One region of the Bacillus sp. MUM 13 genome, then DNA from elsewhere that is predicted to be linked to it. Evidence: riboswitches for the same ligand, from Rfam matches in the RefSeq annotation. Region 1 holds a riboswitch; each other region holds the start of a gene.
What was found. Region 1 has a riboswitch for S-adenosylmethionine ahead of mtnW (2,3-diketo-5-methylthiopentyl-1-phosphate enolase). Riboswitches for the same ligand answer to the same signal wherever they lie in the genome.
Positions count from the first base shown of each region.

Region 1 (8,421 bases):
GCCATCCTGTTCGGCGGAAAAGCGGGGCTTGTAGAACTGCCGCAATGCCTGATGAATCCAGGTGACATAGCGCTGGTTCCAGATCCCGGGTACCCTGATTATATGTCCGGGATAGCAATGGCGCAGGCCAAAATCAAAACCCTGCCGCTTCTGCAGGAAAACGGTTTTCTGCCAGATTATGATGGAATCGGCCAAGATACACTCGATTTGGCAAAACTGATGTTCTTAAACTATCCAAATAATCCGACGGGTGCAGCAGCTACAGAAGAATTCTTTGAGAAAACAGTAAAGCTTGCGAAGAAGCACTCCATCTGCGTCGTTCATGATTTTGCGTATGGCGGCATCGGGTTTGGCGGAAAAAAACCTCTGAGCTTCCTTCATACACAGGGAGCCAAGGACATTGGCATTGAAATATATACACTTTCCAAAACCTATAACATGGCCGGCTGGCGTGTGGGTTTTGCTGTAGGAAACTCCAGTGTCATAGAAGCGATTGAACTTTTGCAGGATCATATGTATGTGAGCTTATTCCCGGCTATCCAAGAGGCTGCACAAGAAGCGCTGCTGCATTCCCAGGAATGCGTCAAAGAACTGGTGAACATTTATGAATCCCGGAAAAAGGCATTCATCGGAGGCCTGCGTTCTATAGGGTGGAATGTATCTTCGCCAGATGGCTCTTTTTTTGCATGGCTCAAAGTTCCAGCGGGATTTACTTCACAGGAATTTTCAGATTACCTGCTTCAGCATGCACATGTTGCAGTGGCAGCAGGAGCAGGTTTTGGGGTATACGGAGAAGGCTATGTGAGGGCAGGACTGCTCACCGATGAAGACAGGCTTTTGGAGGCTGTCAGGAGAATAGATGCGTTACATTTATTTTAACTTCTAATGCGTGTTTTAAAGCAGCTGGCCAGAACGGAATATAACAGGCAGCAGCGGCACAGCAAATTCTTTACAATGGAACTCCGAAAGTGATTGACAAGAAATAAATTTCCTGTCATACTCCGATTATGAATTATTAAACAATTTAAAAAACATGATTAATTAAAATATTTCATTTTCTTATTGTGAGCAGGTGGAGGGAACTAGCCCGATGAAGCCCGGCAACCGACTGTAATACCATTGTAAAATGGGGCGAATATGTTCGCCGGATGAAAAATCCGCAAGGCACGGTGCTAATTCTTGCAGCTTTTTGCTGAAAGATAAGAAGATGGCTCAAAAGGCCTCTTCTTTCTGAAGAGGTTTTTTTATTTTTTACATCCGGGAGTGAAAACTGTGAGTGAAGTTATAGCAACATATATGGTCCATGATTCAAAAGGAAATCACGAAAAAAAGGCAGAGGGAATTGCCCTTGGATTAACAGTAGGAACGTGGACAGATTTGCCCCTCCTGGAACAAGAGCAGCTCAAAAAGCATAAAGGGAGGGTCTTGTCTGTAGAAGAGCTGGATCAGAGAGAAAATGTTAATCATTATTTTGGTGAAAAAACATTTCGCTCCATCATTAAAATTGCTTATCCTGCTCTCAATTTTTCGGCTGATCTTCCGGCAATATTGACAACGGTCTTCGGTAAACTCTCATTGGACGGCGCAATAAAGTTATTGGATCTTGAACTAACTGGGGATTTGAGAAAATCCTTCCCAGGTCCGCGATATGGGATAAAGGGGATTCGCGAAAAACTGGATGTGTTTGGCCGGCCGCTGGTTATGAGTATATTTAAAGGAGTCATCGGCAGAGATCTTTCGTATCTGAAAAGCCAGCTCAGCGCCCAAGCCAAAGGGGGCGTTGATTTAGTAAAAGATGATGAAATTCTGTTTGAAAACGATCAGACGCCTTTTCTTGACCGGATCATCCAGGGAAAGGAAGTGCTCCGTCAGTCCTACGAAGAAACAGGAAAGCGGACACTATATGCTGTCAATCTGACAGGCAGCACATTCGCCTTGGCCGATAAAGCAAGGATGGCTGCTGAAGCAGGTGCTGACGCTTTATTATTCAATGTCTTTTCATATGGGCTAGACGTTCTACAGGGTTTAAGAGAATTGGAGGATGTCTCCCTTCCCATCATGGTACATCCTGCATTCAGCGGTTCATTGACATCTTCGGAATTTTACGGAGTTTCCCATCCGCTGCTTTTAGGCAAGCTTGTCAGGTATGCTGGAGCTGATTTATCGCTTTTTCCATCACCATATGGAAATGTCGCGCTTGACCGGAGCATTGCTATTGAGCTCGCCGGTCAGCTGACAAAAGAGGAAGAACCATGGAATACAGCCTTTCCGGTACCGTCAGCGGGCATCCACCCAGGTATGGTGCCGCATTTAATGGAGGATTTCGGGAAGGATTGCGTGATAAATGCAGGCGGAGGAGTGCATGGCCATCCGGATGGAGCAGCAGGCGGCGGCAAGGCATTCCGCCAGGCTGTAGAAGCTTCGTTAAACGGTATAAAGCTTGAAGATGCTGCCAGGGATCATCAGGAACTCCGGAAAGCCCTGGATTTGTGGGGAGGTGTTCCTGAGAGACTATGAAACCAATCATTTTTTGCGACTTTGACGGAACAATCACGAACAGCGACAACATTATCGCAATCATGAAAGAATTCGCTCCCGAAGGCTGGGAATCGATAAAAGATGATGTACTATCCCAGAAAGTGAGCATTTCTGAAGGTGTTGGAAAGATGTTTTCCCTGCTCGATAGCGGGCTTGAACAGGACATTATCGAATTTGTCAAAAGCAGTGCTGTTATTCGTGACGGATTCCGGGAATTTGTTGCATTTGCCAGGCAAAACAGGATCCCTTTATACGTTGTCAGCGGCGGGATTGATTTCTTTATTGAACCACTGCTTGAAAATATATTGGATTTGGATCTTTTATACTGCAATAAGGCGGTCTTTGAACAGGAAAACATTAAGATAGAATGGCCGAATTCCTGTGATGACCAATGCCAGAATGGATGCGGCTGCTGCAAGCCTTCCATCATGAGGAAGATCTCGGAAGCTGATACCTATAAAATTGTCATTGGCGATTCTATCACTGACTTTGAAGCAGCCAAAGAAGCAGATTTGGTTTTAGCAAGAGATTTCCTGATTGAAAAATGCAGGGAAGAAGGAATCAGCTATCAGCCCTTTCAAACATTTTTTGATTGTATAAATATCCTTAAGCTAAAACTGGAGGCGGCTTAGTGTATGAGTATCTATGAAAAAGAATGGCAGGAGCTTGCTGATATCAAGGATGAACTTGCCGCACGGGACTGGTTTATGGGAACAAGCGGAAACCTTTCCATCAAGGTAAAAGGAACAAAAACCTTTCTGATTACTGCCAGCGGAAAGGATAAAAGAAAGAGGACCAGTGAAGATTTTCTGCTTGCAGATGAAAATGGCCTGCCGGCTGAAGAAACAGTGCTGCGGCCTTCTGCTGAAACTCTTTTGCATACGGAAATCTACAGAAAAACCGATGCAGGCTGTGTCCTCCACATCCATACCGTGGAAAATAACGTCATTTCAGATCTTTACGCAGATAAAGGAAAAGTGACCTTCAAAGACCATGAAATTATCAAAGCCACTGGAAGATGGGAGGAAGATGCAGAGTTCACAATTCCGATTGTGCATAATCATGCGGATATACCTGCTCTTTCAACGGAATTTTCGAAGTTTATTGAAAGCTCCGCCGGTGCCATATTGATCCGCAATCATGGAATTACAGTATGGGGAAGGACACCGCTGGAAGCAAAGAAGTATCTTGAGGCAAGCGAATTTCTTTTTCAGTATCATCTGCTATTAAGGCAGCAGGCTGCATATGCAGTTTCATTATAAAAATTGGAGGGATTATACATGGCGAGCATTAAAATTCATGGAAAAGCTGAATTGATTGAAGGAAGGGAAAAGGTACATGCTTTTCTGCAAAACGAGGGTGTTATTTATGAAAACTGGGATATTGAAAAACTTCCAGAGCAATTAAGGGAAAAATTTCAGCTTACTGATGAAGAAAAGAATGAGATTCTTCAGTCCTTTCAAGAAGAAATCACGGAAATCTCCAATAGAAGGGGCTATAAATCCCATGATGTGATTACACTTTCGGATTCTACCCCAAATCTTGACGCCTTACTCAGCAATTTTAAACAAGAGCACCATCATTCAGATGACGAAGTTCGTTTTATTGTAAGCGGACATGGCTTATTTGCCATTGAAGGAAAAGAAGGTACATGGTTCGATGTGAATCTGGATCCTGGTGATTTAATCAGCGTACCGGAATCTGTCCGCCATTATTTTACCCTTCAGGAGGACCGCAAAGTTGTGGCTGTCCGTATTTTTGTAACAACGGAAGGCTGGGTGCCAATCTATGAAAAAGAAGAAATCCAGGCCTGAATAAAACATATCGGAAGCCAAAAGGCCATCCGTCCCCAAAAAAGAGGGATGGACGGCCTTTTCCTTTACTCTTTTTAAAGTTCCGGCAGATTCTTTAAAAGCATATTCCTATTCATTCTTATAGTCTTTCATGGGTCTGGATAAACATGTGTAAAGTGAGTATTGCCTGTTTAACGTACGACACAGAAAACTCTGCAAATAATGTATAACATATACATTACAACTAAAGAGGACAATAGTTTATGAGAACTATTGTCCTAAAATTATTAAAGATTCGTATAGGGTTTGCCTGAAATTAATTAAACTTTCCTTTTAACTCGTGTTCAAATTTTTTGTATTCCTTTAATACCTCCCGATTCATGTGAGACTCAACCTTTTTCGCATCAGCGGATTCCAGAGAGTATTTCCCGAATATATGCCCAATCCACACATACTTTCCTTTAGAAGATTTGCTTTCTCTTACACCTATTAGGTATGAATCCCCTTTTTTGGTTAATTCATAGTCCTCAGAAGTATAGAAGGTTCTTTGGCCTGTTAATTTATTTTGAGTATATCCGGCAAATTCCTGAACAATCACTTCATCATTTACTTTGAACTTTGATTTAGCATCTTGATAAATTTTTTCTATTTTAAAAGTGGACTCTGTGTATGGACTTTCAAAACTTAAACTTGAATCGGATAAACTTTGAATAACTTCTGCCACATTCTTTTCATCCACTTTAGTAACCTTGGCTATTAACTCTGCTTCCATAATAAAGTGATTCACATTTTCAGGAGCGGTGTATTTTGCACCAGCCGTTACTGTTTTCAGAGCTGCATGAAGATTGCGGGCATAAAAACACCCATATAACACCCCTAAAGCCAAAACAAAGGAAGTAATGATTTTTGCTCCCTTATTCATTTGTTCAGCTCCTTAATGATTCCTTCATAATCATTTGCTGCAGCAGGATCGTTAATGCCCAAATACATCTTTATTACTGAGCAGGAATACATATTTGTTGAACTTGTATAGTTAATGCAGTCTGCTGTTGTTTCAGTAAAATTTAAAAGCTAAAATGCTTTTTCTTTTCACTATAGCACAAATTGAACAATTTATGGATATTTATTCCATATGAGCGGTTTACGGAGATATTAATCGCTTCAAGACAGGATACTATTTTCATCCAAACCAAATCTTCTAAAAATAAGTAGTCCCCCAGAATATAAAGCCATATCAGATAAATGCCGCATTCACTGCATGCAGGAATATGTTAAAATAAAGGGTAATAAAGAAACAGAATTAGGAGAAAAATAATGAAGAAAACAGAAATTTACATACTTGGCGGTTTCCTGGGCAGCGGCAAAACAACGCTGCTGAGAAATATAATAAAAGAAGAAAAAAAGGCAGGCAGAAAAATTGCGGTATTGCTTAATGAATTAGGCAGCATATCTGTGGATACTGGTTTGATCGGGGAGGATGTTCCTCTTAAAGAATTATTTGACGGGTGCATTTGCTGCAGTATTCAGGACAAGCTTGAAGTGCAGCTGCATGAGCTTTTATCTTCCAATGATTTAGATTCCATCTATATTGAAACCACTGGTGCAGCCCATCCGGTGGAAGTGCTCGACAGCATCATGTCGCCGCTCTTTGCAGATCAGCTTATATACAAAGGGATTGTTGGAGTGGTTGACCTCTTAAGGTGGAAAGACAGAGAAAAGCTTCCTCCTCATCTCCGGCAGCTTCTTTTCGAGCAAATTCGCCATGCTGATTTGATTTTGCTGAATAAACAGGATCTTGTCAGTGAAATTGATGCAGGCCAAATCCTTTTTAGCATTCAGGATATTAATCCAAAGGCCTTTTGCCTGCTAACCAGCCAGGCAAGTATTTCATTGGATATGATCAGGAACATGAATATGCAGCCAAAAGATGCTTCCAAAATTTCAGGATCCAAGCACAGTTTGCAGCTTGAGGCGCTAGTGCACCGGTTCAAAGATGCAATAAAACAGCAGGAATTTGAAGAATGGCTGCGCAGCCTTCCTGATACCATATACAGAATGAAGGGCTACATCAAATTTTCACATTCTGATTATCCATATCTGTTTCAATATTCCTATGGAATGCCGCTTTTTCTGCAGGAAGGGCTGAATTTGCCTTTGAATTTGGTTATCATCGGTGAAGAACTTGATAAAGCAGGAATCGTGGAAGGGCTGGAAAATCTCGGGTAACTGTAAAAAACCAGTAAAAAACTGGGGATAAAATCCGGGGGCAGGGCGAAAATCATAGAAAAATAAACCAATCAATACTGGTTTATTTTTTTTTGAAGGATAATACTACACTTATGGCCTATTTACCTTTATACTTAAAGCGTTTAGAATATCGCCTTCATATAAAATTAAAGGAATGATTATCATTTTAAAACAAGATAAATTATATCTTTTAGAAAAAGAATTCAAGAATATGTTTAGAACAATGCGTAAAGAGTTATCTGTCATTTACGGTGAATCCATTAATAGCAGTGAATTTCTTGTTTTGAAAAATATAGCTTTTTCTGAAATAAAAAATGCAACAGGGCTATCAAAGGAAATGGATGTTTCTGCAAGCCATATCACAACCGTTACGGAATCATTAGTGAAAAAAGGCTTGATTCTCAGAAAAAGAACGGAAAGTGACCGTAGAGTTGTCACATTCGATTTGACAGAAGAAGGTGTAAACCTCATCAATAATCTGGAAAAGAAAAAGACCGAATACCTTCATGAAAAATTCGGAACATTTACAGAAGATGAATTGACATCATTGCTGCATTTAATCAAAAAGTTTAAATGAAAATGGCGGCATTAGGCAGTGATGGCTAATGCCGCTTTTATTTCGTATTTAATAATTTATTGCATGTCCATATTCCCGAAAGCAGCAAAGGATTTTTCTTCGTCTATCATTCCGCATGTCGCGCATTGAACCTTTAATTCTGGCCCTTTATAAGGCAAATGGAAGGGATCAAGAGCATCATTGGAATATTCAGAGACGATTTCCCCAGTATGAGGATCTTTTTTAACAGGGACTGAAACCTGCTGAATCATGTTAAATCTGGATTTATTGGTTTTGCATCCGGGACATCGATATACCTGTGGCATGTTATTCACTCCTTTTTCTGTAAGTTTTTGCAAATCGTCTGAGTTTTATGTACAAAGCCGCCAAAAAGGAGGAATTTCTAATGACAAATATACCTAGCGAAGAGCTGCTTTCCTCATATTTAAAGCTCTGGAATAACCGGCAGCTGCGTAAAAAGGAACAAAAGCCTGAAGAAATAGTAAGTGAGCTGATACGCCGGGAACTTCTTGATGAAAATGCACATCCAAGAACAAGAAAGTCGAGCTATGAAAAATTTTATCTCAGCATTACAAGATTAGCAGAGTCGGAAGCCTTGACAGCAGATGAAAAACAGGTGCTGCTTTCTCTGTACATCGAGGAAATGAAGACGCTTCAAAAATAGATAATACCTGACCTGCAGTTTTCAGGAAAATCACAGGAAAAGAGGGCTGGATATGAAACAGATACGCTTATGCTGGTTGATTGGCCTGCTTTTGCTTGCGGGCGGGTGTTCCGGCAACAAGCAGGAAATGGCCGAAGAGATGCCAAATATGCTCGATGTTAAGGTTACAATCAATCCGGAAATAGCAGATATCAATAAAACGGTGGATTTTAAAGCAGACATTGTTTCTAATGGAAAAAGAGTGAAAAAGGCTGACGAAGTAAAATTCGAGATTTGGAATTCGCAAATGAATAAGCATACAACAATTGAAGTACAGCCAAATAAAAAAGGCGACTATGAAATTAAAAAAAACTTTTCTGAACAAGGGACCTATTACATCATTGCGCACGTAACAGCAGAAGGGATGCATGCAATGCCTAAAAAGGAATTTACCGTCGGCTCCCGCAGCAGCACGGAGTAATTCCAGGAAATCGCATGTATTGTTTTTAGGAATTTTTGCTGATAGCGGATTCACTGGCTCTTGGGGGATTAGCATCACAGGCGGGGGCATAAGGAGCCTTGAAATCTGCAGTAAGCAAAACAAAAAAAATAATCGGCAGCAG
Region 1 covers NZ_MLYQ01000074.1:17,908-26,328, forward strand. The annotation lists gene BIV59_RS16815 (pyridoxal phosphate-dependent aminotransferase) at 1-879, shown strand, start outside; SAM riboswitch class I at 1,057-1,206, shown strand; gene mtnW (2,3-diketo-5-methylthiopentyl-1-phosphate enolase) at 1,273-2,517, shown strand; gene BIV59_RS16825 (2-hydroxy-3-keto-5-methylthiopentenyl-1-phosphate phosphatase) at 2,514-3,170, shown strand; gene BIV59_RS16830 (methylthioribulose 1-phosphate dehydratase) at 3,174-3,800, shown strand; gene BIV59_RS16835 (cupin domain-containing protein) at 3,819-4,352, shown strand; gene BIV59_RS16840 (hypothetical protein) at 4,648-5,253, opposite strand; gene BIV59_RS16845 (CobW family GTP-binding protein) at 5,646-6,557, shown strand; gene BIV59_RS16850 (MarR family transcriptional regulator) at 6,790-7,155, shown strand; gene BIV59_RS16855 (DNA alkylation repair protein) at 7,212-7,460, opposite strand; gene BIV59_RS16860 (hypothetical protein) at 7,541-7,819, shown strand; gene BIV59_RS16865 (FixH family protein) at 7,872-8,279, shown strand.

Region 2 (7,550 bases), on a different contig from region 1:
ATGCCGGTTTTGTATTAATCCCGGTCCCTACTGCTGTTCCCCCAAGTGCAAGGCTTTTTAAATGCTTGCTGCTTTCTTCAATCATTTGAAGATCTTTATCAAGCATTGCCCTCCACCCGCTGATTTCCTGCCCTAGTGTGAGCGGTGTAGCATCCTGCAAATGGGTGCGGCCGATTTTTACAATATTCATAAATTCCTTTTCCTTTTCAAGCAAAGTATCTCTTAATGCAGAAATAGACGGCAGCAGGATGTCTGCAACTGCCAGGTATGCCGCTATATGCATCGCCGCCGGAAATGAGTCATTAGAGCTTTGGGCCTTGTTGACATCGTCATTAGGATGCAGGATTTCCTGCTCATTTCCGCCGTTTTCCCGCAGCCACTCATTCCCTTTGTTAGCAATTACTTCATTCACATTCATATTGCTTTGAGTGCCGCTTCCAGTCTGCCAGACAACAAGGGGAAAGTGGTCATCAAGTGCTCCTTCTAGAATTTCACCGCAGACTTTTACAATCGCTTTCATTTTTGCCTGAGATAAATCTCCCAGCTCATGATTGACCTTAGCTGAGGCTTGTTTTACATATGCAAAAGCCTGGATGAGCTCTATCGGCATTCTTTCATTTCCGATTTTGAAATTATTTCTGCTTCTTTCAGTCTGTGCTCCCCAATATTTATCATAAGGAACCTGTACTTCACCCATAGTGTCTTTCTCTGTTCTGAATTTCATGGAATTTCCTCCCGTCTCCACTGTTAAATAATTTTTATATACCATGCCAAAAAAGGTTACTCTATCTACTTTCCCAAAATTCAGCATAAACGAACATGTATTTAATATTTAAAAGCTTTGCCCTCTATTCTCGCTTTCATTATCGTATAGAAAAATATCATGATTTAAACCGGCTGCATGCTGACATTTTTAACACTGCTGCAATATTGGCTGCAGTTTCTTCAAGATGCCTCTCTGCCTTGATAAAGGCATCCTCTCTGCTGATAATTCCTGGAACTATGCTGAAAACGGCATTTATTCCCTGCTGAGTAAACTCTTCGCTGTTATATGAAACATTGCCGGCAATAGCAATCACAGGAACGTTAAAAGTCCTGGCAAGACGAGCTGCACCGATTGGTGTTTTTCCAAGTAGAGTCTGATCGTCAATCTTGCCTTCACCTGTTATAAGGATTGAAGCATCTCTTATGTGTTCCATCAGATTGACCGCTTCTATAATGATTTTACTGCCTCTTTTAAGCTCAGCAGGCAAAAAGGCAAGCAATCCTGCTCCAAGGCCTCCGGCTGCACCGGAACCAGGCACATCCTTTACCTTTTTTCCAAGCTCCTTTTCAATGACCGCCGCATATCTTTCGAGATTATTATCAAGAAGAACAACCATTTCCCGATCTGCCCCTTTTTGTGGCCCGAAAATTGCTGAAGCACCTTTTTCTCCGGTTAAGGGGATGTCTACATCACATGCTGCTTCCACCCTGATATGCCGCAATCTTGGATCTGCATCGCTTAAATCAATGGAGCAAAGCTTTCCGAGAGCTCCACCCCCGTCTCCAATTTCCCTGCCGCTCTCATCCATAAGCTTTATTCCTAGCGCTTTTGCCATCCCTGCCCCTCCATCATTAGTGGCACTTCCGCCAATGCCAAGAATGATATGCTTTGCTCCCGCGTCCAGGGCAGCCAGTATCAATTCACCAGTACCTCTGGTGGTCGTATACAGCGGGTTTCTTTTTTCATAAGGAACAAGATGGATGCCTGAAGCTGCAGCCATCTCGATTACTGCTTTTTCTCCATTTCCGAAAATCCCGAATTTGGCATTCACCCTTTCACCTAGCGGCCCGGTGACTTCTTTTTCAATAATGTTCCCTCCTGTTGCATTTATAAGTGCCTGTACCGTCCCTTCCCCGCCATCTGCTAATGGGACCTTAATAATTTCAGCAGATTTAAAGATGCGGCGGAACCCCTTTTCTATAGAGTCTGCCGCCTGCATTGCAGTCATGCTTTCCTTGAATGAATCAGGGGCAATGACAATTTTCAATAAAAGCCCTCCTTTCGATCTTTCTATCTATATCTTTTTATTAAACACTTTGAACTTAAAGTGATGCCTCATAAATTCCTGAATTTGCTTCACTCTATTGCAGGGAAGATATATTTATATTAGTTGACATTACCCTATTTGTGTAGTAAATTCTAAACTAATAGAATAATTAGAATTTATTTCTTATCAAGAGAGGTTTAGGGAATTGGCCCGTTGACGCCTCAGCAACCTTCATTGCCCAGAACAATGAAAAGGTGCTAACTCCATCAAGTTTTAATAACTTGAAAGATAAGAAGAATGGCTTCCAATGTACTGTTAAAAGTCTTCTTCTTTAAGAAGGCTTTTTTATTTTATTCAGCTTAAGGAGTGGTGAACCTATGTACAATATTGACACATATCTGGCACAAATCGGAAATCGAAGCGAAAAAGAGACAGGAACTGTGAATGCTCCCATTTACCTTTCAACAGCTTACCGCCATGAAGGCATTGGGCAGTCCACAGGATTCGATTATTCCCGTACCGGAAATCCCACGAGGCAGATCCTCGAAAAAACCATAGCAGATCTTGAAGGCGGCGATCAGGGCTTTGCATGCAGCTCAGGCATGGCAGCAATATTGACGGTATTGTCGTTATTCCAATCCGGGGATGAGTGGATTTTATCCAAGGATTTATACGGAGGAACATATCGATTATTGGAACAGGGGTTCAAGAAATGGGGGTTAGTCTGTAAATACAGAGATACAAGCTGTCTGCAGAGCATTGAACATTCCATTACACCAAAGACTAAAGCCATTTTTATAGAATCCCCCACTAATCCTCTAATGGAAACAGCGGATATCGAAGCTATCGGCCAGCTGGCGGAACAGCACGGTTTGCTTTTAATCGTCGACAATACCTTTTATACACCGCTGATCCAAAAACCTATCCCGCTTGGAGCTCATATCGTCATCCATAGCGCTACAAAATATCTTGGCGGACACAACGACGTGCTGGCAGGGCTTATCGTTGCTAAAGGGAGAGATCTTTGCACTTCTCTCGCCCTTCACCATAATGGGGCAGGAGCTGTGCTGAGCCCATTTGATTCATGGCTTTTAATGAGAGGCATGAAAACACTTTCTCTTCGGATGGCCCGCCATGAATCCAATGCAAAAATCCTTGCTGAATACCTGTCCAATCACGAGTCCGTTTCAGAGGTCCTTTATCCCGGCAGAGGCGGTATGCTTTCTTTCAGGTTAAATGATGAGTCATGGATCAATCCTTTCTTAAAAGGACTTTCCCTTATCTCTTTTGCAGAGAGTCTCGGCGGAGTTGAGAGCTTTATAACGTATCCTGCAACACAAACCCATGCAGACATTCCAGAAGAAATCAGAACAGCGAATGGGGTTTGTAATAGGTTATTGCGTTTTTCAGTAGGAATTGAAGATCCCGGCGATTTAATAAGTGATTTGAATTATTCTTTAAATTATGTAAAACAGGAGGCCCTATTATGACATCTGAAAATTTTGCTTTTGAAACTTCTTTGATCCATAATCGGCATAAAATTGATCCGGCAACAGGTGCAGTCTGTGTTCCGATTCAGCATGCCTCAACTTACCATCAATTCGATATTGATCAATTCGGCAAATATGATTACAGCAGAAGCCTGAATCCGACACGGGAGGCACTTGAAGAGATTATTGCTGAATTAGAGGAAGGAACCAGGGGCTTTGCTTTCTCATCCGGAATGGCGGCCATTTCAACTGCGTTTCTTTTATTATCTTCAGGCGACCATGTCATCATTTCAGAAGATGTATACGGAGGGACCTACCGGATGGTGACAAACGTTTTGAACCGGTTTGGAATCCAGCACACTTTTGCCGATATGACGAATCTTGAAAGCATCAGATCTGCAATCCAGCATAATACAAGGGCTTTTTATATTGAAACACCTTCTAATCCTTTGCTTAAGGTAAGCGATATAAGGGAAATCAGTGCCATTGCCAGGGAAATTGGCGCCTTGACATATGTGGATAATACATTTTTAACTCCCGCTCTGCAAAAGCCTCTTTCACTTGGTGCTGATATTGTTCTCCATAGTGCAACGAAGTTTCTTTCAGGCCATAGCGATGTTGTTGCAGGACTTGCGGCCGTCAAAGACCCGGAAATAGGTGAAAAGCTTTCATTTTTGCAGAATTCATTTGGAGCAATTCTGGGTGTTCAGGATGCATGGCTGGTCATGAGGGGAATTAAAACCCTCCATGTAAGAATGGCGCATTCCATGAAGTCCGCACATAAAATGGCTGAATTTCTATCTTCACTGCCTGCAGTTAAAGCTGTCCATTACCCAGGCCTCCCGGATCATCCTCAGTACAAAATCCAAAGCGAACAGGCCAGGGGAGCAGGAGCCGTGTTATCATTCGAACTGCAAAATGAAAGCCTGCTTCGTTCCTTCGTCAATCAGCTCCAGCTGCCCGTTTTTGCTGTAAGCCTTGGAGCCGTTGAAACCATCCTTTCCTATCCTGCAAAAATGTCACACGCAGCAATGCCTGATGAGGAAAGAGAAAGTCGCGGAATCTCAAAAAGCCTTTTGCGATTATCCCTTGGACTTGAAAACTGTGATGATTTAATCCGCGATTTCACTTTAGCCCTGCAGCAAAGCGAAAAGGAGTATTTACAGACAGCTGTTAATGAAGGCTGAATATAACAGGACATAGAATACTGCAGCATATGCAGTATTCTTTTATGAGGGCTTTTTGAACAAAAAAATGGCTGCATAAGGCAGCCATTTATCCCTGAACAATCGTATCCAATAAATGAACTTCTAGCATTCTAAAATTATAAAATTCGCTCCCCTATGTTTTGGAAGTCAAAATGGACATTCTAGCATTCCGCCATGAGGACTAACAAACTGTTAAAAAGTCTCCATTTAATAGCAGCGCAAAGGGGCAATTTAACGTATTTTCGCGATTACAATCGTTCAATAAACCCTTCTGTTCCATGAACGCGGATTCGTTGTCCATCTTTAATCAGTTTAGTAGCATTTTCCACTCCTACCACTGCTGGCAGGCCATATTCTCGTGCAATCACTGCTCCATGTGTCATTAATCCGCCCACTTCAGTGACTAAGCCTTTTATGGATACAAACAATGGTGTCCAGCTGGGGTCAGTAAAGGCGGTGACTAATATATCTCCTTCTTCAAGATCAGCATCTTCCATGTTTAAGATGACACGCGCCCTTCCCTCTACCACTCCGGAAGAAACAGGCAAACCTGCAATCGCTTCGGCTGGAAGGTTTTCTCTTTGATACTTGCCTGTAATAATTTCACCTTCCGATGTAATAACACGCGGAGGAGTCAGTTTTTCATATAATTTATAATCCTCTTTCCGCTTTATGATTTTCTGGCGGTCCAGCTTTTTTGTGCGTACGGCTTCGCTGAATTCTTCAAATGTGAGATAATATATATCTTCTTTTTCATGAATAATGCCCGCTTGCACCAGTTGTTGGGCTTCTTTCAGTAAAGCCTGCTTATAAACGAAGTAGCGGTTAATCATGCCGTATTTGGGATATTCACGATACCCGATGAAATTCCGGATAAGCCTGATCATTCGCTTTGCTTCTTTGGCTTTTTGTTCACCATCGGTTAATTGGTTCAAACGTTCTAATAACTCTTGTTCTTTTTTCAAAGCAGCATGCCTGCCTTGCTCGAATTTGCACTTTCCGGCATTAGCTTCAAAATTTTTGATGTTACTGAGAATTATGGAAACAAGGGTAACTGGCTTTTCACTCCAGCGGGTTTTTGTGATATCGATTTCTCCGGCACACCGCATTCCATATTTGCTGAGAAAAGCATAGAAAGCGTCTCTAGCTTCCTTACCGCCATCAAACTTAACCAGTTCATCTAAAAAGTGATCATCATTTACTTGGTGTAAATATTCAATTACTTCCGGATAAGGACGAATTACATCTGCAACGTCCAAAAGTGCAAGACCCATTTCTGAAGTAATATTGTTTGGTACAGATTGAGAAAGCGTGTCTGCTGCATTTTTTTCACCTAACCACACATTCATTTTTTCATTAATCCAGGTTGTAGCATTTATAGCAGCCATAAATACAGCAGAACTTTGCGGGTCAAATAAAATTCTCTTTAATTCTTGGATATCTTCCAGGATGAATGCAAATAAATCTGATCCTGATTTGTTTTTAATTTTTTGTTTTAATTCTTCAATGGATGTTTGGCTGCGCTTAATCAAGTCAGAAACAATTGATGGATTGTTTTCGATTTGTGCCAGCATATCTGTATTGTTGCCTCTGCTCGGACTCGGTGCTTTATTATCATTTGGTAACGATTTTATAAAATCCCCTCGCTCAATGATGTTCATAATCGCGTCTTTCATGAGCGGATCGTGTTGTCCCATGGCATTTAATAAAATATTTCTGCTGGAAATTGAAGCCAGTTGTTGTGTGACATCAACAAACAGTCTTCCGCCAGCTTTACGCATGGGTGCTTGAGTCGTTAACAGAAAAAAAGACAATCCCAATGGTTTTATGGCGTCTGTCATCATTTGTTGATGACCAACAGATATATAGACATGATTTCCTTGGTCATTCACTTCAGGGGCAGGGAAAAGAGTCGTGATTGGACGGCTCTGGACAATATAAAATGTATCATCAGCCAAACACCATTCAATATCTTGGGGACAGCCAAAATAAGATTCGACATGTCTACCGATTCGTGCCAATTGTAAAATTTGCTGTTCAGTAAGTGCTTGGGTCTTTTGCTGGTCAGTGCTGATTGGCTTTCTCTCTGTTCCGCCTTCTTTTCTTCCATAGACAGCCAATTTTTTTGATGCTATCCTCATTTCAACGATATGATGATCACGTACTTTGTAGCAATCGGAAGCTGCCAAGCCTGAGACAAGTGCTTCTCCAAGTCCAAAACTGGCCTCGATCGACAGCAGCTTACGGTTAGAAGTAATAGGATCAGCAGTAAATAAAACCCCTGAAGCCTCGGGGAAAACCATCTTTTGAACGATTACGGATAAATAAACCTGTCTGTGGTCAATTTTATTTTGTATACGGTATATTACCGCCCGTTCCGTAAATAGAGAAGCCCAGCATTTTTTTATATGCCGCATGATTGCTTCTTGTCCAATGATATTTAAATAGGTGTCATGTTGACCAGCAAATGAGGCATATGGCAAATCTTCAGCAGTCGCACTAGAACGTACTGCATAAGCATCTTTTTCACCCAATTTCAAAAGATAGTTAGTAACTGCACTATCAACATCGGAAGGAATTTCTGCTTCTATCAGGATTTGCCGAATTTTCCTGCTGATTTCATCAATTTGATCCCGATCCTCTACCTTAAGCATTGTTAGTTGATCCAACAATGTTTGATATGTTTTGTTTTGTTCAATGGCTATTTGATATCCAGCCGTTGTAACGCAAAATCCTTCGGGTACTTGTATTCCTTGAATTTTTGACAATTCTCCTAGATTTAGCCCTTTTCCTCCAATGAGCATGAGCTGTAATTTTTC
Region 2 covers NZ_MLYQ01000067.1:427-7,976, reverse strand. The annotation lists gene fumC (class II fumarate hydratase) at 1-724, opposite strand, end outside; gene BIV59_RS16095 (glycerate kinase family protein) at 882-2,033, opposite strand; SAM riboswitch class I at 2,214-2,328, shown strand; gene BIV59_RS16090 (methionine biosynthesis PLP-dependent protein) at 2,411-3,523, shown strand; gene metC (cystathionine beta-lyase) at 3,520-4,710, shown strand; gene ppsA (phosphoenolpyruvate synthase) at 4,980-7,550, opposite strand, start outside.
Region 2: it holds a riboswitch for S-adenosylmethionine, as region 1 does, so the genes downstream of both, BIV59_RS16090 (methionine biosynthesis PLP-dependent protein) here and mtnW (2,3-diketo-5-methylthiopentyl-1-phosphate enolase) in region 1, are expected to answer to the same signal.

Region 3 (7,757 bases), on a different contig from region 1:
TTTGATATGATACCGGTCAAGTATATCTAAAATATCCAGGGTATGTGGGGAGGGGCCGTCATCAAAAGTCAGATAGGCCACTTTCCGGCCGGCTCTGTCAGCAAGTTCCAGCGGAGTCAGCTCCTCAGGCACAGTTTTCCATTGCTGTTTTTCACCATTGCCGCCTTGAAATCCTTCAGCCGTTTTTTCTGCTGCAATTGAATCCGGACCAGTCCCTAACATACATATAAATAACATCATGAAACACAGAACGATTTTCATTACAGTTCCCCCTTGTTATTCATAAGGTGCTCAACCGGAGGAAACTCATTCACAGAAGAAAGAAATCTGGCAATACCCATGTCCGGATGTTACTTCATTTTAGATATCCGCCCTGTTTGCATCAAAATACCTTGCCTGCGGATGTGAAAATACAACTGCAGAAACCGAAGCCTCAGGCTCCATCATAAAGCCCTCGGTAAGTGAGATGCCAATTTCCTCTGGCTGCAGCAGCCTGAATAGCTTAGCCTGGTCCTCAAGATCCGGACAGGCTGGATATCCAAAAGAGAATCTTTGGCCTATATATTTTGCTGCCAGTCTTTCTTTCATGGTCATATCCAAATGATCGCTGATTCCCCAGTCATTTCTCATGATATGGTGAAGCCTTTCAGCAAACCCTTCAGCCATTTCAAGTGCCAGTGCCTGCAGTGCATGGCTTTTTAAGAAGTCTCCTTCTTTCTTTAGTTCTTCAGCCTTTAGCCTGATTCCCTTGCCTGCAGATACAGTGAAAAATCCCGTATAATCCATGATGCCAGAACTTACTGGTTTAACATAATCGGCAAGGCATAATCCCATTTCCCCGTTTTGGCGGGGGAAATCAAAGGTTTCGGCCACTTCCCCCGGATTTTCAGGATTATAGATATGGATTTTATTTCCTTCACTTTGGGAAGGGAAAAACTGATATACGCCATTTAAGCTAAATTCAGGATTTGTTTTCAGCATGTCCACAAGTTCATTTATCAGCTCATTTAAAAATGCGGCTTTTTCATTTCCCTCCCGAAGCAGTACATCCACTTTTCCTTTTAACCCCAAGTGATGCCCTATCAGCATCTGTTTATTAACATAAGGCAAAACTAATTCCAGAGGGTAATTTTTCAAGATATGCCGCCTGATGTCTGCAGGTTTTTTTACATCAACATCTCTTGAAATAATAAATGCGGCCTTTTTGGCAATCTGCGGCCTTTCTAACAAGGAAACAGCTTTTGCATTTTGTTCTGCTTTGTTTCTTTTTTGATCCAGATTAAGGAGAAATTCATCTTTCTTACTTTCATCATGAAGCATATTCGCAGCTGATAGCCCGTCCATGGCATCCTTCGAATATATGACAGGCCCATCATATTCCGGCGAAATCTTAAAATCTGTAAATTTTCGGGATAATGCAGCGCCGCCTACAAGGATTGGCACATTTATTCCCGCCTGCTTTAAATCCTGTGCCGTTATCACCATTTGCTGTGCAGATTTAACAAGGAGGCCAGAAAGCCCGATAACCGTTGGATTATGTGTACGGACCGCTTCAATAATCTGCTGTGTCTGGACCTTGATTCCCAGATCAACAACTTCAAAACCGTTATTCGAGAGGATGATTTCAACTAAATTTTTTCCGATATCATGTACATCGCCTTTTACTGTTGCCAACAGCAGCTTGCCTTTTTTTGCGCTTGTATCCCCAGTCATAAGAGGTTCCAAGTATGACACTGCAGCCTTCATCGCTTCTGCACTTTGGAGAACCTCCGCTACAATCAGCTTGTTATCGTTGAAAAGCCTGCCTACTTCAGCCATACCGTCCATCAGCGGGCCATTAATGATGGCAAGCGGCTCTCTTCCCTCTTTCAGGGCGGTATCAAGATCCGCCAAAAGACCCTCTTTTGTTCCCTCTATAATGTAGTTCGCAAGCCTTTCATGCAGCGGAAGCAATGCACTGCTGACTTTCCTCTCCGTTTTCTTTCCGCGGTAAAACTCTGTAAAAGCGGCTAATGCTTCTTTCGTGGTATTAAAAAGCAGTTCCTCTGCAAGGCGGACCTCTTCCTTGGGAATAGAAGCAAAACGCTCTAATTTTTCCGTGTTGACAATCGCATAATCCAGACCTGCTTTTGTGCAGTGATATAAAAATACAGCATTAAGAATTTCCCGCCCCCTTGCCGGCAAGCCAAAAGAAACATTGGAGATGCCCAGGATCGTCTGGCAATGCGGATATTTTTCCTTGATGCTCCGGATGCCTTTTACCGTTTCGGAGCAAGAGCCCAGATATTGCTCATCACCAGTCCCAACGGGAAAAACGAGCGGGTCAAAGATGATATCCTTAGGATTGATTTTATATTTATTAACAAGCAGATCCATGGACCTGCCGGCAATTTCAAGTTTTCTTTTCACATCAATTGCCATTCCCATTTCATCAATCGTCCCAACAACTACAGCGGCCCCGTATTGATGAATGTATGGGGTGATTTTTTCAAAACGATCTTCACCATCTTCAAGATTAATTGAATTGATGATGCTTTTCCCCTGTGAATTCTTCAGTGCCTGCTCAAGCACGGCTTCATCTGTAGTATCTATAACTAAGGGTACCTTGACTTTCTTCACAGCCTCCCTGACAAATTCCATCATATCACCGAATTCGTCGCCATCAGGGTCAGCCAGGCAGATATCAATCACATGGGCGCCCTTTTTCACTTGTGCTCTCGCAACCTCTGCTGCCTGCTCATATTTCTTATCACGAATCAGCTCTTTGAATTTGCGGGACCCTATTACATTTGTCCTCTCTCCGACAAACAGCGGCCTCATCGTTTCATCGTATATGAGAGGCTCTATGCCTGCAATCGCGTGATTGTGGGTGTTTTCAGGAAGTTCCCTTGGCAGAACATCCTTTAAGGCAGCAGACAGCGCCTCAATGTGGGCTGGTGTAGTTCCGCAGCAGCCGCCAATAATGTTGACCCAGCCCTTTTGGGCAAATTGCTTCATTTTTTCCGCCAGGGAAACTGGCGATTCATGATAATGGCCTTCTTCATCCGGCAGCCCGGCATTCGGATAACAGCTTACCGCATGGTGAGACAGCCCCGACAGTGTACGGATATGGTCAATCATAAACTCCGGCCCTGTTGCACAATTCAGCCCGACCGCCAGCGGATCCATATGCTCACAGGATAAATAAAATGCTTCGATGGATTGCCCGGCGAGCGTTGTTCCCATCGGTTCGATCGTTCCGGAAATGATGATCGGCACCGTTCTTCCTGATTTCTTAAAGGCTGATTTAATTCCTAAAAAAGCAGCCTTAACATTCAGCATATCCTGGCAGGTTTCAACTAGAAGCAGATCCGAACCTCCGTCCAGCAAACCTCTTGCCTGCTCTTCATAAGAGGAAGATAATTCATCAAAATGCGCCCCTCCTGTAACGGAAAGGGTTTTGGTGGTTGGGCCCATCGAGCCTGCCGCAAACCGCGGCCAGCTGACTGTTGAAAATTTATCACATGCTGCTCTTGCCAGCCTTGCAGAAGCTTTATTCAGTTCATATGCCATGCCATCTAGCCCATATTCCTCCAGCACAATGCTCGTAGCTCCAAAACTATTGGTTTCAATAATATCGGCCCCTGCTTTTAAATATGCTTCATGAATGGACAAAATAATCTCTGGGGCTGCAAGCGAAAGATATTCATTGCATCCATCATACGCTTCACCGCCAAAATCTGCTTCGGTGAGGTTTTCAGCCTGAATCATAGTTCCCATTGCACCATCCAAGATCAATATTTTCTTTTTCATCTGATTTACTAGAAGATTTTCACTCATATGCTGTCACCCCTGCCAATTTCATACTATCCGTCTTCCTGATATGCTCAGTCAGCACTACGGTCATTTCATAGCGCATAAACGGAGTAATTAAATAAATCCCTTGAAACTTTTCCATCGCCGCATCTGCCAAAGATTTTGCAATGGCAAGCCCTTCATTCCTGGCAAGCAGCGGATTGCTGCCTGCGGCTGCCATTGCACGGCGCACATCATCAGGGAGTGTAATGCCCGGTATTTCATTATGAATAAATTCAGCATTTCTGGCACTTGTCAGCGGCATGATGCCTGCAAAAACAGGTGTATCAAGATGTTTGGTCGCTTCATATACTTCTTCCATCTGGTTTACGGAATAAATCGGCTGGGTCAGGAAGGATTGTGCCCCGCAGGTAATTTTCTTTTCCATCCTTTGTACAGCTTTATCGAGATACTTAACGTTTGGGTTAAATGCTGCAGCAATTTTAAAATGGGATTGCTGTCCAAGGCTTTGCCCAGAAAAGGATAAACCCTCATTGAATTGCTTGACAAGGCTGATCAAATCGAAAGAAGAAAGGTCATAAACAGAAGTAGCTCCAGGAAAATCTCCAATTTTCGACGGATCTCCAGTCACAACAAGCAGTTCATTCAGCCCCAGCGTCTGAAGTCCCATTAAATGAGACTGCAGTCCAATCAGGTTTCTGTCCCTGCAGGTCAGATGTATCAAAGGATTGGCCCCCATCTGATTCTTCAGCATTACGCCAAGAGCTGCATTGCTGATTCTCGGCGTTGCGAGCGAGTTGTCAGCAAGGGTAACGGAATCAGCACCTGCATCCAAAAGTGCTTTAGCACCCATCATAAAAGGTTCAATTCCGAGTTTCTTTGGCGGGTCAAGCTCAACGAGAACCGTCCGTTTTCTTTTGGCAAGCTGGTGCAGTGCGGGTGTTTTATCATCAATTATCTCGATAATTTCTATTTTTCTGGCCTTAATTTCTTTTTGTGTAACAGGAGGGATAATGCCTAGCTTCTTTTTTACCTCTGCAATATGAAGCGGAGTTGTTCCGCAGCATCCGCCGATTACTGCTGCCCCCTGTTCCCTGAGTTTTAAGGCACTTGAGCCAAAGTATTCCGGCACGGCTTCATATATCAGCCTGCCATCGATATATTCAGGGAGGCTTGCATTTGGATAAACGGATATAGGCGTGTTCTTCATTAGGGGAACTTCTTCTAAAGAGCGGATCATATGATGCGGTCCAAGCCTGCAGTTTATGCCTGCAACATCCGCACCAAGCTGTTCCATTCTTTGAAATGCTTCATTCAAATGAATGCCGTTTTGCATGTATCCTATTTCATGCAATGTCACATTGGAGATGATAGGAAGATCTGTTTCTTTTCTGGCAATCGGCAGCACGGTCTCCAGTTCTTCGAGGTCATAAAAAGTTTCAAGAATCAGACCATCAGGCCCTTCCATCAGGATACTGTAAAGCTGCTCACGAAAGCTGCGTTTTATCTCCTCCATGCTAAGATCATTTTTCCTTATGCTCCTCAGCGCTCCAATCGTCCCAAAAACAAACGCTTTTCCTTCCGAGGCCTTCCTTGCAATGGCAACTCCATTGCGATTAATGGCGCTTACTTCATCTTCAAGGCCGTATCGCTTCAATTTATGGTAGTTTGCACCATAGGTATTGGATTGCAGAATATCGGCCCCCGCTTCTAAATAGGCCCTGTGAATCGTTTCTATCTGGCCTGGGTCAGTGGAATTAAGCTCCTCATAGCAATGATCAATTCCATGGGAATACAGCAATGTTCCCATGGCTCCCTCCCCGATAAGCACCCTTTTTTTCAGTTCGTTCCGGAAATCCATATGACACCTGCTTTCAATATCTGTGTGTAATTTTATAAGGGCTTACTGTATACTTGGCTGTTGCTCTCTGCTATTGACGGCAGACTTCCAGGGACGAGCTGCCTCCCTGTGAATCAAGCCCATCCATTCCAATAAAAAAGTGCTGGAATTTGCAATGAACCATAACAATGCCCTTCGAAAATAATATAAAAACAGGCCTTCTTGGAAGAAGGCCTGTTTCAAACATTCTCCTCATCTATCAAGCTTCTGCTTGCTGGATTTAGCACCATGGCGATTTGCCGGTTGCTGAGGCTTCATGGGGCCAGTCCCTCCACCTCTCTCGATAAGATATGTAATTTTAATATTCAAAAAAATTAATTACATTTAATTTACATGATTAAGCAGCCAATTTCAAGACTTTATGGAAAATAGTATGTATATCCTTCTAAAAAACCAGGTTCAATACTCGTACCGTTCTTTTTTTTCTTTGGCCATCGCTTGATCTTATAATCCCTGTGTGCATATCAGCACAGGATTTTTAAGATCAAAAAAAACTAAAAAAATCAGTACCATGTTTACCAAAAGCTGCAGAAGTGAATAACAAAACTATAATCACAAAGAGAAAGGAGGCATTTTTTTGATTGAAATTTTAGCTAAGCAATTCCGCAGGCCAGACGGGCTATTAGGAAGGCTTGCCGGAAGAATAATGCTGTTCGAAAACCGCAGGATCAACCGCTGGACTATTGACCTATTGAATATAAAGCCCGGGGATTATCTTCTTGAGATTGGATTTGGGCCAGGGTATGCGATAAAGGAAATTTTCCGCAGGCACCATAATGTGAAAATAGATGGAATAGATGTCTCAGAGTCTATGACTAAGGAAGCAGAAAAGAGAAATTACAAATATGCAGAAGAGGGAAGGCTTAAGCTACACAGCGGGGATGTGACAGATTTTAAACAGGAATTATACAGATACGATAAGGTTTTTTCTGTTAATAACTATCCCCTTTGGAAAAATCCGAAGAAGGAATTAATCAGGATTCACCATTTGATGAAGGATGGAGGTGCCATCGCCATCACTGTACAGCCAAGAGAGGAAGACGCATCCCGGGAAAAAGCCCTGTCCCATGCCATAGAAATTGAACAAGCACTCTTTCATGCAGGATTCCGCAGCATCTCTGTTAAGTTCAAGAAAGTCCGGCCACAATTAACGGTATGTGTTACTGCCCATTGCAAAAAGAATTAAAAAAATTCAAGGTGTTATAAGAGCTCACTGATTTTAACAGAAACACTGAGCTCTTATCCCTTAAGCAAGGTTTATCTATCAGGAAAATTAAGAAAGCCTTTTTTTCAGCCTTTTTTTCCAGTCTTCTGCAAGCCCTTCTGCGGAAATCAATTCCTCAGCGGCTGCCAAGCCTCCCTCCTGGTGCAGAAGAATTCTGGATGCCTGTAAGACGGTAATGGGCTTTTGCGCGCGGTGCAATAAAGTTATATTATCATTTTCATTGATTGTGCCAGCATCAATCATTTTTGCAAAGTAACCTGTATAGCACGTGTCCAAAATGCGCTTTAAGAATTGAGGTTCATTATTGAAAAAAGAAATCGTGGAGCATGGCACCCTTCCTTGTGTTACCTGGACTGCAGCACTTCTGCCAATTCTGAAAATATCACCGATGCATACTTCTTCTTCCTTCATTCCATGAACGGTCAGATTTTCACCAAAAGCAGGCATCGCAATGGTTTTCTGGAATTCATCTTCCCACAGGGAATAATGTTCTGCAGGGTAAAAGCATACAGCGCGTTCAGGTCCGCCATGGTGCACCGGATTGCCTACTCCGTCCCCGGAAAACCCGTTTGCACCAAGTTCCGCCATTTCTGTTTTCTGTTTTTTAATGGCTGTTTTCATGTTCATTCCGCTGAATGCCTCATCCTGCGGTTTTCCTATTTGAAGTGATACAATGCTCCCTTGCAATACCATTATTTTTCATCCTTTCTTTCTAAGCATCTCTTTTAGTGAGTACATCTGATAGAAACGCAGCTGATTTTGGAGAGTGCTTTTTAACAGTCCCTTTATGTAAGTATACTAAAGCTTGCCGCCATAAAATAAGGGTCATGGTGTATT
Region 3 covers NZ_MLYQ01000122.1:1,001-8,757, forward strand. The annotation lists gene BIV59_RS20775 (polysaccharide deacetylase family protein) at 1-261, opposite strand, end outside; gene metH (methionine synthase) at 361-3,819, opposite strand; gene BIV59_RS20785 (bifunctional homocysteine S-methyltransferase/methylenetetrahydrofolate reductase) at 3,812-5,656, opposite strand; SAM riboswitch class I at 5,885-5,985, opposite strand; gene BIV59_RS20790 (class I SAM-dependent methyltransferase) at 6,273-6,881, shown strand; gene BIV59_RS20795 (MOSC domain-containing protein) at 6,969-7,613, opposite strand.
Region 3: it holds a riboswitch for S-adenosylmethionine, as region 1 does, so the genes downstream of both, BIV59_RS20785 (bifunctional homocysteine S-methyltransferase/methylenetetrahydrofolate reductase) here and mtnW (2,3-diketo-5-methylthiopentyl-1-phosphate enolase) in region 1, are expected to answer to the same signal.

Region 4 (8,421 bases), on a different contig from region 1:
ATTCTATATATTGGCGATTCTGACAATACTGAAGAAATAAAGAAGCTTATTAAATGGTGGTCTATTGCTCTTGCAATCGACTTTCTATACAGCTTCAGCTATTCACTTTGGCCCAGGAGCAAAAGAATAGATGATAAGGCATAAAGGCTTTTGTCTATGTATCACAGCCCATAGAGGCCCAATCTGATCCCTGACGCGATAAAAAAGGATGAAGCAAATCTGCTTCATCCTTTTTTGAGTTAATCAAACTTTAGTTTAGCAAGTGCATCGGCAAGAGCCGTATTGATTGGTTCATCTTTATTTTGCTTGTTCAGATAGCTTGATACGTCTTTTTTGGATGCTTTTTGGTCTTTGCCTTTGCCTCTTCTTTTATTAAAAGAGGAAAGCTTCTCATGATAGCCGCACTTGCAGACAAAGGTCTGTGCCTCACCCTGGCCGCGCATCTCCATCTTTTTATGGCATTGCGGGCATCTTGCGTTTGTAGCCCGGGAAACTCCTTTTCGGTATCCGCATTCCCTGTCCTGGCAGACGAGCATCTTTCCTTTTTTTCCATTTACTTCAAGCAGCGGTTTTCCGCAATCAGGACATTTAGTTCCTGTCAGATTGTCATGCTTGAACTTCTTGCTGCTGTTTTTGATATCTGTAACTATATCCTTGGCATATGCCTTCATCTCGCTGATGAAAGCCTGCTTAGGAAGCTGCCCTTTTGCAATGGCAGTCAATTTCTGCTCCCACTGGGCTGTCAATGCCGGCGAGCGCAGTTCATCCGGGGCTAGGTCAAGAAGCTGTTTGCCTTTTGAGGTGACAAATATCCCTTTTCCCTTTTTCTCAATTAAGAAGGTATTAAAAAGTTTCTCAATCACATCTGCACGGGTAGCAACGGTTCCGATTCCGCCGGTTTCACCCAGTGTCTTTATAAGATCCTTTCGTTCACCGCTCATGTATTTCGATGGATTTTCCATGGCAGAAAGCAGGGTGGCTTCATTCAGCGGCTCAGGCGGCTTTGTTTCCCCATTGGTCATAGAGAGGTTTGTTATCTTAAGCACATCGCCCTTAGTCACGGACGGCAGCATTTGTTCAAGGAGACCATCATTAGAGTCCTCTTCATCTGTCTGGTGATCATATGCTTCCTTCCATCCGGAATGTAATGCCACTTTGCCTCTGGCTGCAAAAACTTCTCCTCCGATTATTGCTTTGATGGTTGTCTGCTCATATTCAAAAGGAGGCAGGAGCACAGCAAGAAATCTTCTGACAACCAAGTCATATATTTTATATTCCTTGTCGCTTAATTTACTCATGATAGGCGTTTGTTCAGTCGGTATGATGGCATGGTGATCTGATACCCTGCTGTCATCGACAAACGATTTGTTCACTTTAATGGGGCTTCTGAGAATTTTGGAAGCGAGCATGGAATACGGCTTCACCCTAACAGCTTCAAGCCGTTCCTTTAAGGTATCAACAATATCCGAAGATAAATGCCTTGAGTCGGTTCTCGGATAGGTTAAGGCCTTATGGCTTTCATACAGCCCCTGCATAATGGACAGTGTTTCCTTTGCAGAGTACCCGTACTTTTTATTCGCATCCCTCTGAAGCTCCGTCAAATCGTAAAGCTGCGGAGCAAAGCTTTTTTTAGTCGTCTTATCAACGTCTGCGACCTCGGCGCTTTGGTTTCTTGCCTTAGCCAGGATGCTTTCTGCTTTCTCTTTTTCGAATGTGCGGGTATCCTTTGTTTTTCCATCCTGCCAGATCAAATGCATATTAGAAGCCAAAGCTTTTAACCCGTAATATGGCTTCGGGCTGAAGCTCTTTATTTCGTCCTCTCTTTTCGCAATCATGGCAAGTGTCGGGGTCTGTACCCTGCCGCAGGATAATTGGGCATTATATTTGGTTGTAAGCGCCCTTGTCGCATTCATGCCTACGATCCAGTCGGCTTCCGCCCTTGCAACCGCAGAAGCATAAAGGTTTTCATATTCCCTTCCATCCTTTAGCTTGCGGAATCCGTCTTTGATCGCTTTGTCAGTCACAGATGAAATCCATAGGCGCTTGACGGGCTTTTTGACATGAGCCTTCTCAAGAATCCACCTTGCGACAAGCTCTCCTTCACGGCCTGCGTCTGTCGCGATAACGACATCCTTAACATCTTTCCGGTTCAGCTGGGTCTTCACTGCCTGAAACTGCTTGCCGGTCTGTTTGATGACTACCAATTTCAAAGAGTCGGGCAGCATCGGCAGGTCCTCTAGCTTCCAAGCTTTATACTTTTCATCGTACGCTTCAGGATCTGCATGGGTAACTAAATGTCCCAGCGCCCAAGTGACAATATATTGATCTCCCTCAAAAAAACCATTTCCTTTTTTATGGCTATTCAGCACTTTAGCTATATCTCTTCCGACTGAAGGTTTTTCAGCCAGTATAAGTGTTTTACTCATGATAACATCCTTTCAATTTCCTAAAATGCAAGAAATGTTTGTTCCCGTACATTATCTCATAAATTGCTTTGGAGAGCGACGATATGGGATGTAACTTACATGGCTCTCAACAACTTGGTCCTGTTAAACTTGCCTGCTGATTTCCGGTACGAAAGCTTCCTTTTGGGGCCAGCCCCGCGAGCTCCCTTTTGCCAATTGAACCCCTGTAATCAGCAAATCACTTTTACAAAGCATATGATTCAACAATTATTTCCCGAGAAATTTGTCGATTGGTGCTTCCTTGCTGTTTCTGGTATTTTTGGGCGGACTGGCAAGCAAGGATAGCAATCTATCACGGATTTTAGTAAGATGGACTATGGATGTGTTAATAAATATTGGAGGTTCACAAATAATGAGCTTACTTTCTATAGATAAATTGGGCCATAGCTTCGGCGACCGTACATTGTTCAAGGATGTTTCCTTTCGTTTAATGGCTGGTGAACATGTTGGCCTGGTCGGTGCGAATGGCGTCGGCAAATCTACTTTAATGAATATCATAACCGGACATTTAATTCATGATACAGGGCGGATGGAATGGACTCCGGGCGTCGTATACGGATACTTGGATCAGCATACCGTGCTTACGAAGGGAAAGACCATCCGTGATGTTTTAAGAGATGCCTTTCTTCCGCTATTTGAAGAAGAAAAGGCCCTGAATGAAGTCACAGAGAAAATGGGGACAGCTTCTCCGGAAGAGCTTGAAGAGCTTTTGGAACAGATGGGTGTCATTCAGGACAAGCTGGAAGCAGGGGGCTTTTACAATCTTGATATCAAGGTAGAAGAAGCTGCACGCGGACTTGGCCTGGATGCCATCGGACTTGACCGTGATGTTTCTGCTCTTAGCGGCGGGCAGCGGACTAAGGTTCTGCTTGCCAAGCTGTTATTGGAGCAGCCTGAGGTTCTTTTATTAGATGAACCTACCAACTATCTGGATGTCGAGCATATCCGCTGGCTAAGCAACTATTTGAAGGAATATCCGCATGCCTATCTTTTAATTTCCCATGACACGGAATTTATGAATGGCGTAGTTGACGTTATCTTTCATCTGGAATTCTCCAAACTGACTCGTTATACAGCTACCTATGAAAAGTTCCTGGAATTAGCTGAAATCAATAAAAATCAGCATATCCATGCCTATGAAAAACAGCAGGAATTCATCAAGAAGCAGGAAGATTTCATAGCGAAAAATAAAGCACGCTATTCAACAACGGGCCGCGCAAAGAGCAGACAGAAGCAGCTTGAGAAAATCGAACGGATCGACCGTCCTGAAACGGCCATGAAGCCCACCTTTGATTTTAAAGAGTCGCGAGGAAGCAGCAGGTTTGTGTTCGAGGGTGAAGCATTAGAAATTGGGTATGACCGCCCGCTCTTCCCTAAGCTTACAACAACGATTGAACGCGGAGACAAAATTGCAGTGGTCGGAAGCAACGGTGTCGGGAAGTCCACACTGCTAAAAACCATTCTCGGCAAAATTAAGCCCATTAGCGGCAAGGTCATCCTTGGCGATTTCCTTTTCCCTTCTTATTTCGAACAGGAAGTGAAAGCTGCAGGCACCACGCCGCTTGACGAAATTTGGAATGCATTCCCGAGTCTGGAGCAGCCTCAGGTAAGAGGAATCCTTGCAAGGGTCGGCTTGAAAAATGACCACATAACCCGCCCGCTGAACCAGCTGAGCGGAGGTGAACAGGCGAAGGTCCGCTTATGCAAGCTAATGCTGACAGAAAGCAACTGGCTTTTGTTTGACGAGCCGACCAACCACTTGGATATTGTAGCTAAAGAAGAGCTTAAGCGCGCCATGAAAGCCTATAAAGGCACTATTGTCCTTGTCTGCCATGAGCCTGATTTCTATGAGGATTGGGTGACAAAGGTATGGAACGTGGAAGATTGGGCGAATGAAGGCCAAAGCTGACTCTTTTATAGCCTTAACTGCATAAACAAAAACCATCTTTGGGTGCTCCAAAGATGGTTTTTGTTATATATGAATATCTTATAAACGGGCTGGTTCAACTATTTTCAATTCATTGCCCAATAGCCTGGCTAATTCCAGCATGCCAAATTTCCCTGCCGCTTTTTCTGCATCGCTGTTATAATTTGTATTTGTATTAATGTCATATGTGAAGATTTCCCCTTCACTGTTTCTGATAAATTCAATCCCGGCAACAGCAATTTGATTTTCTTTCAGGAACGTTTCGTATTGCTCGATAATGGGCTCCCGGAAACCTTCAATAACCTGGAATTTTGGCTTTTCAGGAACCTCCTCCCCAACAGGGCAGAATAAATCGCCAATCTGGCATGCGTCCGCCGGGCACAGCTCAAAGCCCTCAGATGTGTCGACACGGACAGCATACACAAATTTTCCGCCAACAAATTCACAGCGGGTGATATATGGCTCAGGGGATTTGATATATTCCTGAATCAGTGTAATGCCATCGACCGGTTCTTCAAAATCAGGGCTATCCACATATTGCTTCAGTGCATCAATGGAATGGAACAGCTGGACCCCAAGTCCCTTTCCGGCACGGTTATGTTTGGTGATAAAGGATTCTGCACCCAACTTCCCGGCTGCTTCTATAATCATATCTCTCCCGGCTGCAGCGATGGTTTTAGGTGTTTTAATGCCATGGCTTGCTAGTGCCGTGTATTGATTGACCTTGCTCACTTCCAATCGGAGAGCCCGGCTGCCGTTCAGGACCTTCCGTCCGTGCTGCTCAAGCCATGCCAAGACCGACTCGGTAAGTTCAGGCGCAAAACGGTGGCCCCTTGTATGGGAAGAAGCGCTCATTCTGCTGTAAAACACGCCTTCCGGCGGCTCCTGGGATAAGTCCACCAGTCCATGGTCAAGATGCCACTCTTCATAAGGCAGGTTCAGTTCATTCAATCTGTTTGTCAGATGCTCTGTCCATTCGCTGTTTTCGTGAATGATGTAAATTTTGCTCATTATTATAGCCTCCTGTTATAAGCTTCAAAACTTGACCGTCAGGCTTTTGTTTTTTGGCGTTTTTTCTCCACAAGCGGTTTTACCTGTTTCGCGAAGCGCTCCATTTCTTCCAGCTGCGGTGAAAACTGAAGCAAAAGCAAATCTACTCCCGCTTCTTCAAATTTAATGATACGCTCTGCAATCTGTTCTGGAGTCCCAATAAGGTTCGGGCGCAATCCCCTGTTGGAGACCGAATAATCATAAAGCTTGACCTGCTGCTCAAGCTGCGACTTATTAACGAAATCATTATATCCGGCATATGCACTGGATTCTTTAACATCCGTAATTCTCTTAAGTTCTTCCTGTGCTTCTTCTTCACTGTCCCTGCAGATTACATAGGCGGCCAATCCAAAAGATGAGAAAGGCTGTTTTCCTGATTCTGCCCGTCTTTCCTTCATTCCTTGAATTTTACCCCTGATTTCTTCAACTGTTCCGCCATGCATCACATATGCGTCACATTTTCCCGTTATCACCTGTTTGCCGCGTTCACTTTCACCGCCGGCATATAGGATTGGATTAGGCCGCTGCACCGGTTTTGGGCTTAAATGGGCATCTTTGATATCATAGTACTTTCCCTTATAGGAAAAGACATCTTCTTTCCATAAGCCCTGAATAACATCAATGAATTCTTCCGTGCGGTCATATCGTTCATCATGGGCCGTAAAGATCCCTCCATACTGGCGAGCCTCTTCCTCCCACCAGGCTGAAACAATATTCAGCGTGAATCGGCCATTGCTTATCTGGTCGATATTCGCCGCCATTTTTGCTGTAACAGCCGGATTATGGAATCCAGGCCTGACAGCGGTCATAATTTCGATTTTTTCGGTCACAGCAGCAAGCCCTGCTGCTGTAGTCCAGGCCTCAAGCGAATCTTGTTCAGGCCCTTTTATATCATTCAAGTAAAGTTCAGCAATCAATGTCGTATCATATCCCCACTGTTCTGCAGCCTGGATGACAGTCTTGGCATATTCAAAGGTTGGCGGCATGTTTTCATCATCTACATTTCGAAGCCATCCGCCAAAGATGGGAAGCCAAAATCCAAATTTCATCTCTCTATCTCCTTTTCCATTCAATTCTGCCTTCATCTTGAATAAAAAAACACACAAAAAAACTTCCCCCGATAAGAAGAAGTTTCGATTTATCCCCTGCTTATCTGCCAGAGTGCATGACTCTGCTGGAATTGGCACCATTCTGACTGTGTCAGCGGCTGCCGGGCTTCAAAGGGCCAGTCCCTCCACCTCTCTCGATAAGTACTATTCAATTTTTACATAAATTAATCCTACTACGAACCTTGGTTATCCGTCAACTTTATTGTTAGATAATTTTCAATAATACATTAATATGTTTTTTCACAGACAAGTGTGTAGGTTTTTGGAAGCCCGATATCGTGGATTTTATGATTCGGCTCCTCCTCCAGCACCTTAATTACAAGTCCTGATTGGCCAATTGCCGTAATCAGCTCGCCTATGGACCATTTTCTTTGGACCACATTTGACAGGCTTTCCTGCTCTTGCTCGGGCATATGCTTGGTAAATGCCACTCTATTATTTTCTATCTGTGAATCAAAATAATTGCCGGTTACTTTATGTTTTTTTCCTGAAGATGAAATCAGCTTCGTTGAAATAGGATGAAACTCGTGAAGGACAAATCTTCCGCCCTTCTTCAGCAAGCCCCTGATAACCTCTGCTAACGGCTGAAGGTCGATTACATAATGCAGAACGCCAAGCTCCATTAAAACAAGGTCATATTTTCCGCCAAGCTCTGCTTGAGGCAGCGAAAGAACATCTGAAACGATATAGTTTATATCGACTCCGCAAGAAGCTGCCAGTTCTTCTGCGAATGCTTTATTTTCTTTTGAAAAATCAGCCACCGTAACCTCTGCACCCAGTAATGCCAGTGCTGCTGCTTTCACTCCATTTGACCCCATCAAATGGGCTACTTTCTTTCCATTAAGATCACCTAAATACTTATAGAAGGGATGCAGCCTCCAAGCAGGGTTCTGCCTGATCTTTTCTGCCATGTCTTCCGGGCGCCCGTACCTGTTAATAAGCGCCAGATAATTATTCTGGTTCCAGGCCTGCTCATTATGCTCGGTGAATCCCTGCTGCTGCTTCAATAGATGGGCATGGATGCTGCTGCTGAATCTATTCATTTCTTTATCGTATAAATGGCTGTAAAGTGAACGGCACCAGATCTCTTCGCCGCCATGCGGAATGGCTATCCGGTATGGATCTGTTTTAACAGTGGTATTGTAAAAGAAGCTTATTACCGCTTCTATTTGGTTGATCTTAAGATGAAACTCTGCCTTTTCCGGGGTTTTCACGAGTTGAGAAGGCTTGAAGGTTTCAAAAAGGCTATATGCCTGCTGAAGCAGATCCCATTGTACGCTTACGGTTATTTTATCTTCGTCCTCCAGAATGACCCCCTGCAGCAAAAGTGCTGAAGCCCCGGTAAATTCATAGGGTATTCCCGCATGGTTTAAAAGAGAGCCTATGTGAAGGATGCCCGTATAATAAGTGTTGTCTTCCATATCCTATCCCCCATTTTTGTCAAAGCCTGTTTCGTTCTCATCCTGCTATAGCGGGTCATATATTTCCGCTTAAAAAATCTTCATTTTATGTAAATGCTCTTTTCTTAAAGATTGTTGTTACTTAAATAGTTCTGCGAGGAAAATCCATTGTTAAAGCAGGTTGATTGGAGCGGAAGGTGCGGAGACTCCTGCGGGATCAGCGTGACAGGTGAGACCCCGCAGACGACGCCTGGGAGGCTCAGCACACGCCCCGCGGAAAGCGAAGCACCCTGGAGCGGAAATCAACCCCTTGTTCCATAGCAGCAAAGTTTACGGAAAGAGCCTATTTAAAAGAGCGCTTTTAATAAAGAGTCTCCAGTTTTCCCTGTTATTTCACCAGTGCATGCTTGAATGCATAAATGACGGCCTGTGTGCGATCCTGCACTTCCAGTTTGCTCAAAATATTGCTG
Region 4 covers NZ_MLYQ01000027.1:21,219-29,639, reverse strand. The annotation lists gene BIV59_RS08305 (hypothetical protein) at 1-144, shown strand, start outside; gene BIV59_RS08300 (DNA topoisomerase III) at 240-2,426, opposite strand; gene BIV59_RS08290 (ABC-F family ATP-binding cassette domain-containing protein) at 2,818-4,374, shown strand; gene BIV59_RS08285 (ATP-grasp domain-containing protein) at 4,453-5,403, opposite strand; gene BIV59_RS08280 (LLM class flavin-dependent oxidoreductase) at 5,442-6,491, opposite strand; SAM riboswitch class I at 6,589-6,695, opposite strand; gene BIV59_RS08275 (class I SAM-dependent methyltransferase) at 6,779-7,972, opposite strand; gene BIV59_RS08270 (response regulator) at 8,340-8,421, opposite strand, start outside.
Region 4: it holds a riboswitch for S-adenosylmethionine, as region 1 does, so the genes downstream of both, BIV59_RS08280 (LLM class flavin-dependent oxidoreductase) here and mtnW (2,3-diketo-5-methylthiopentyl-1-phosphate enolase) in region 1, are expected to answer to the same signal.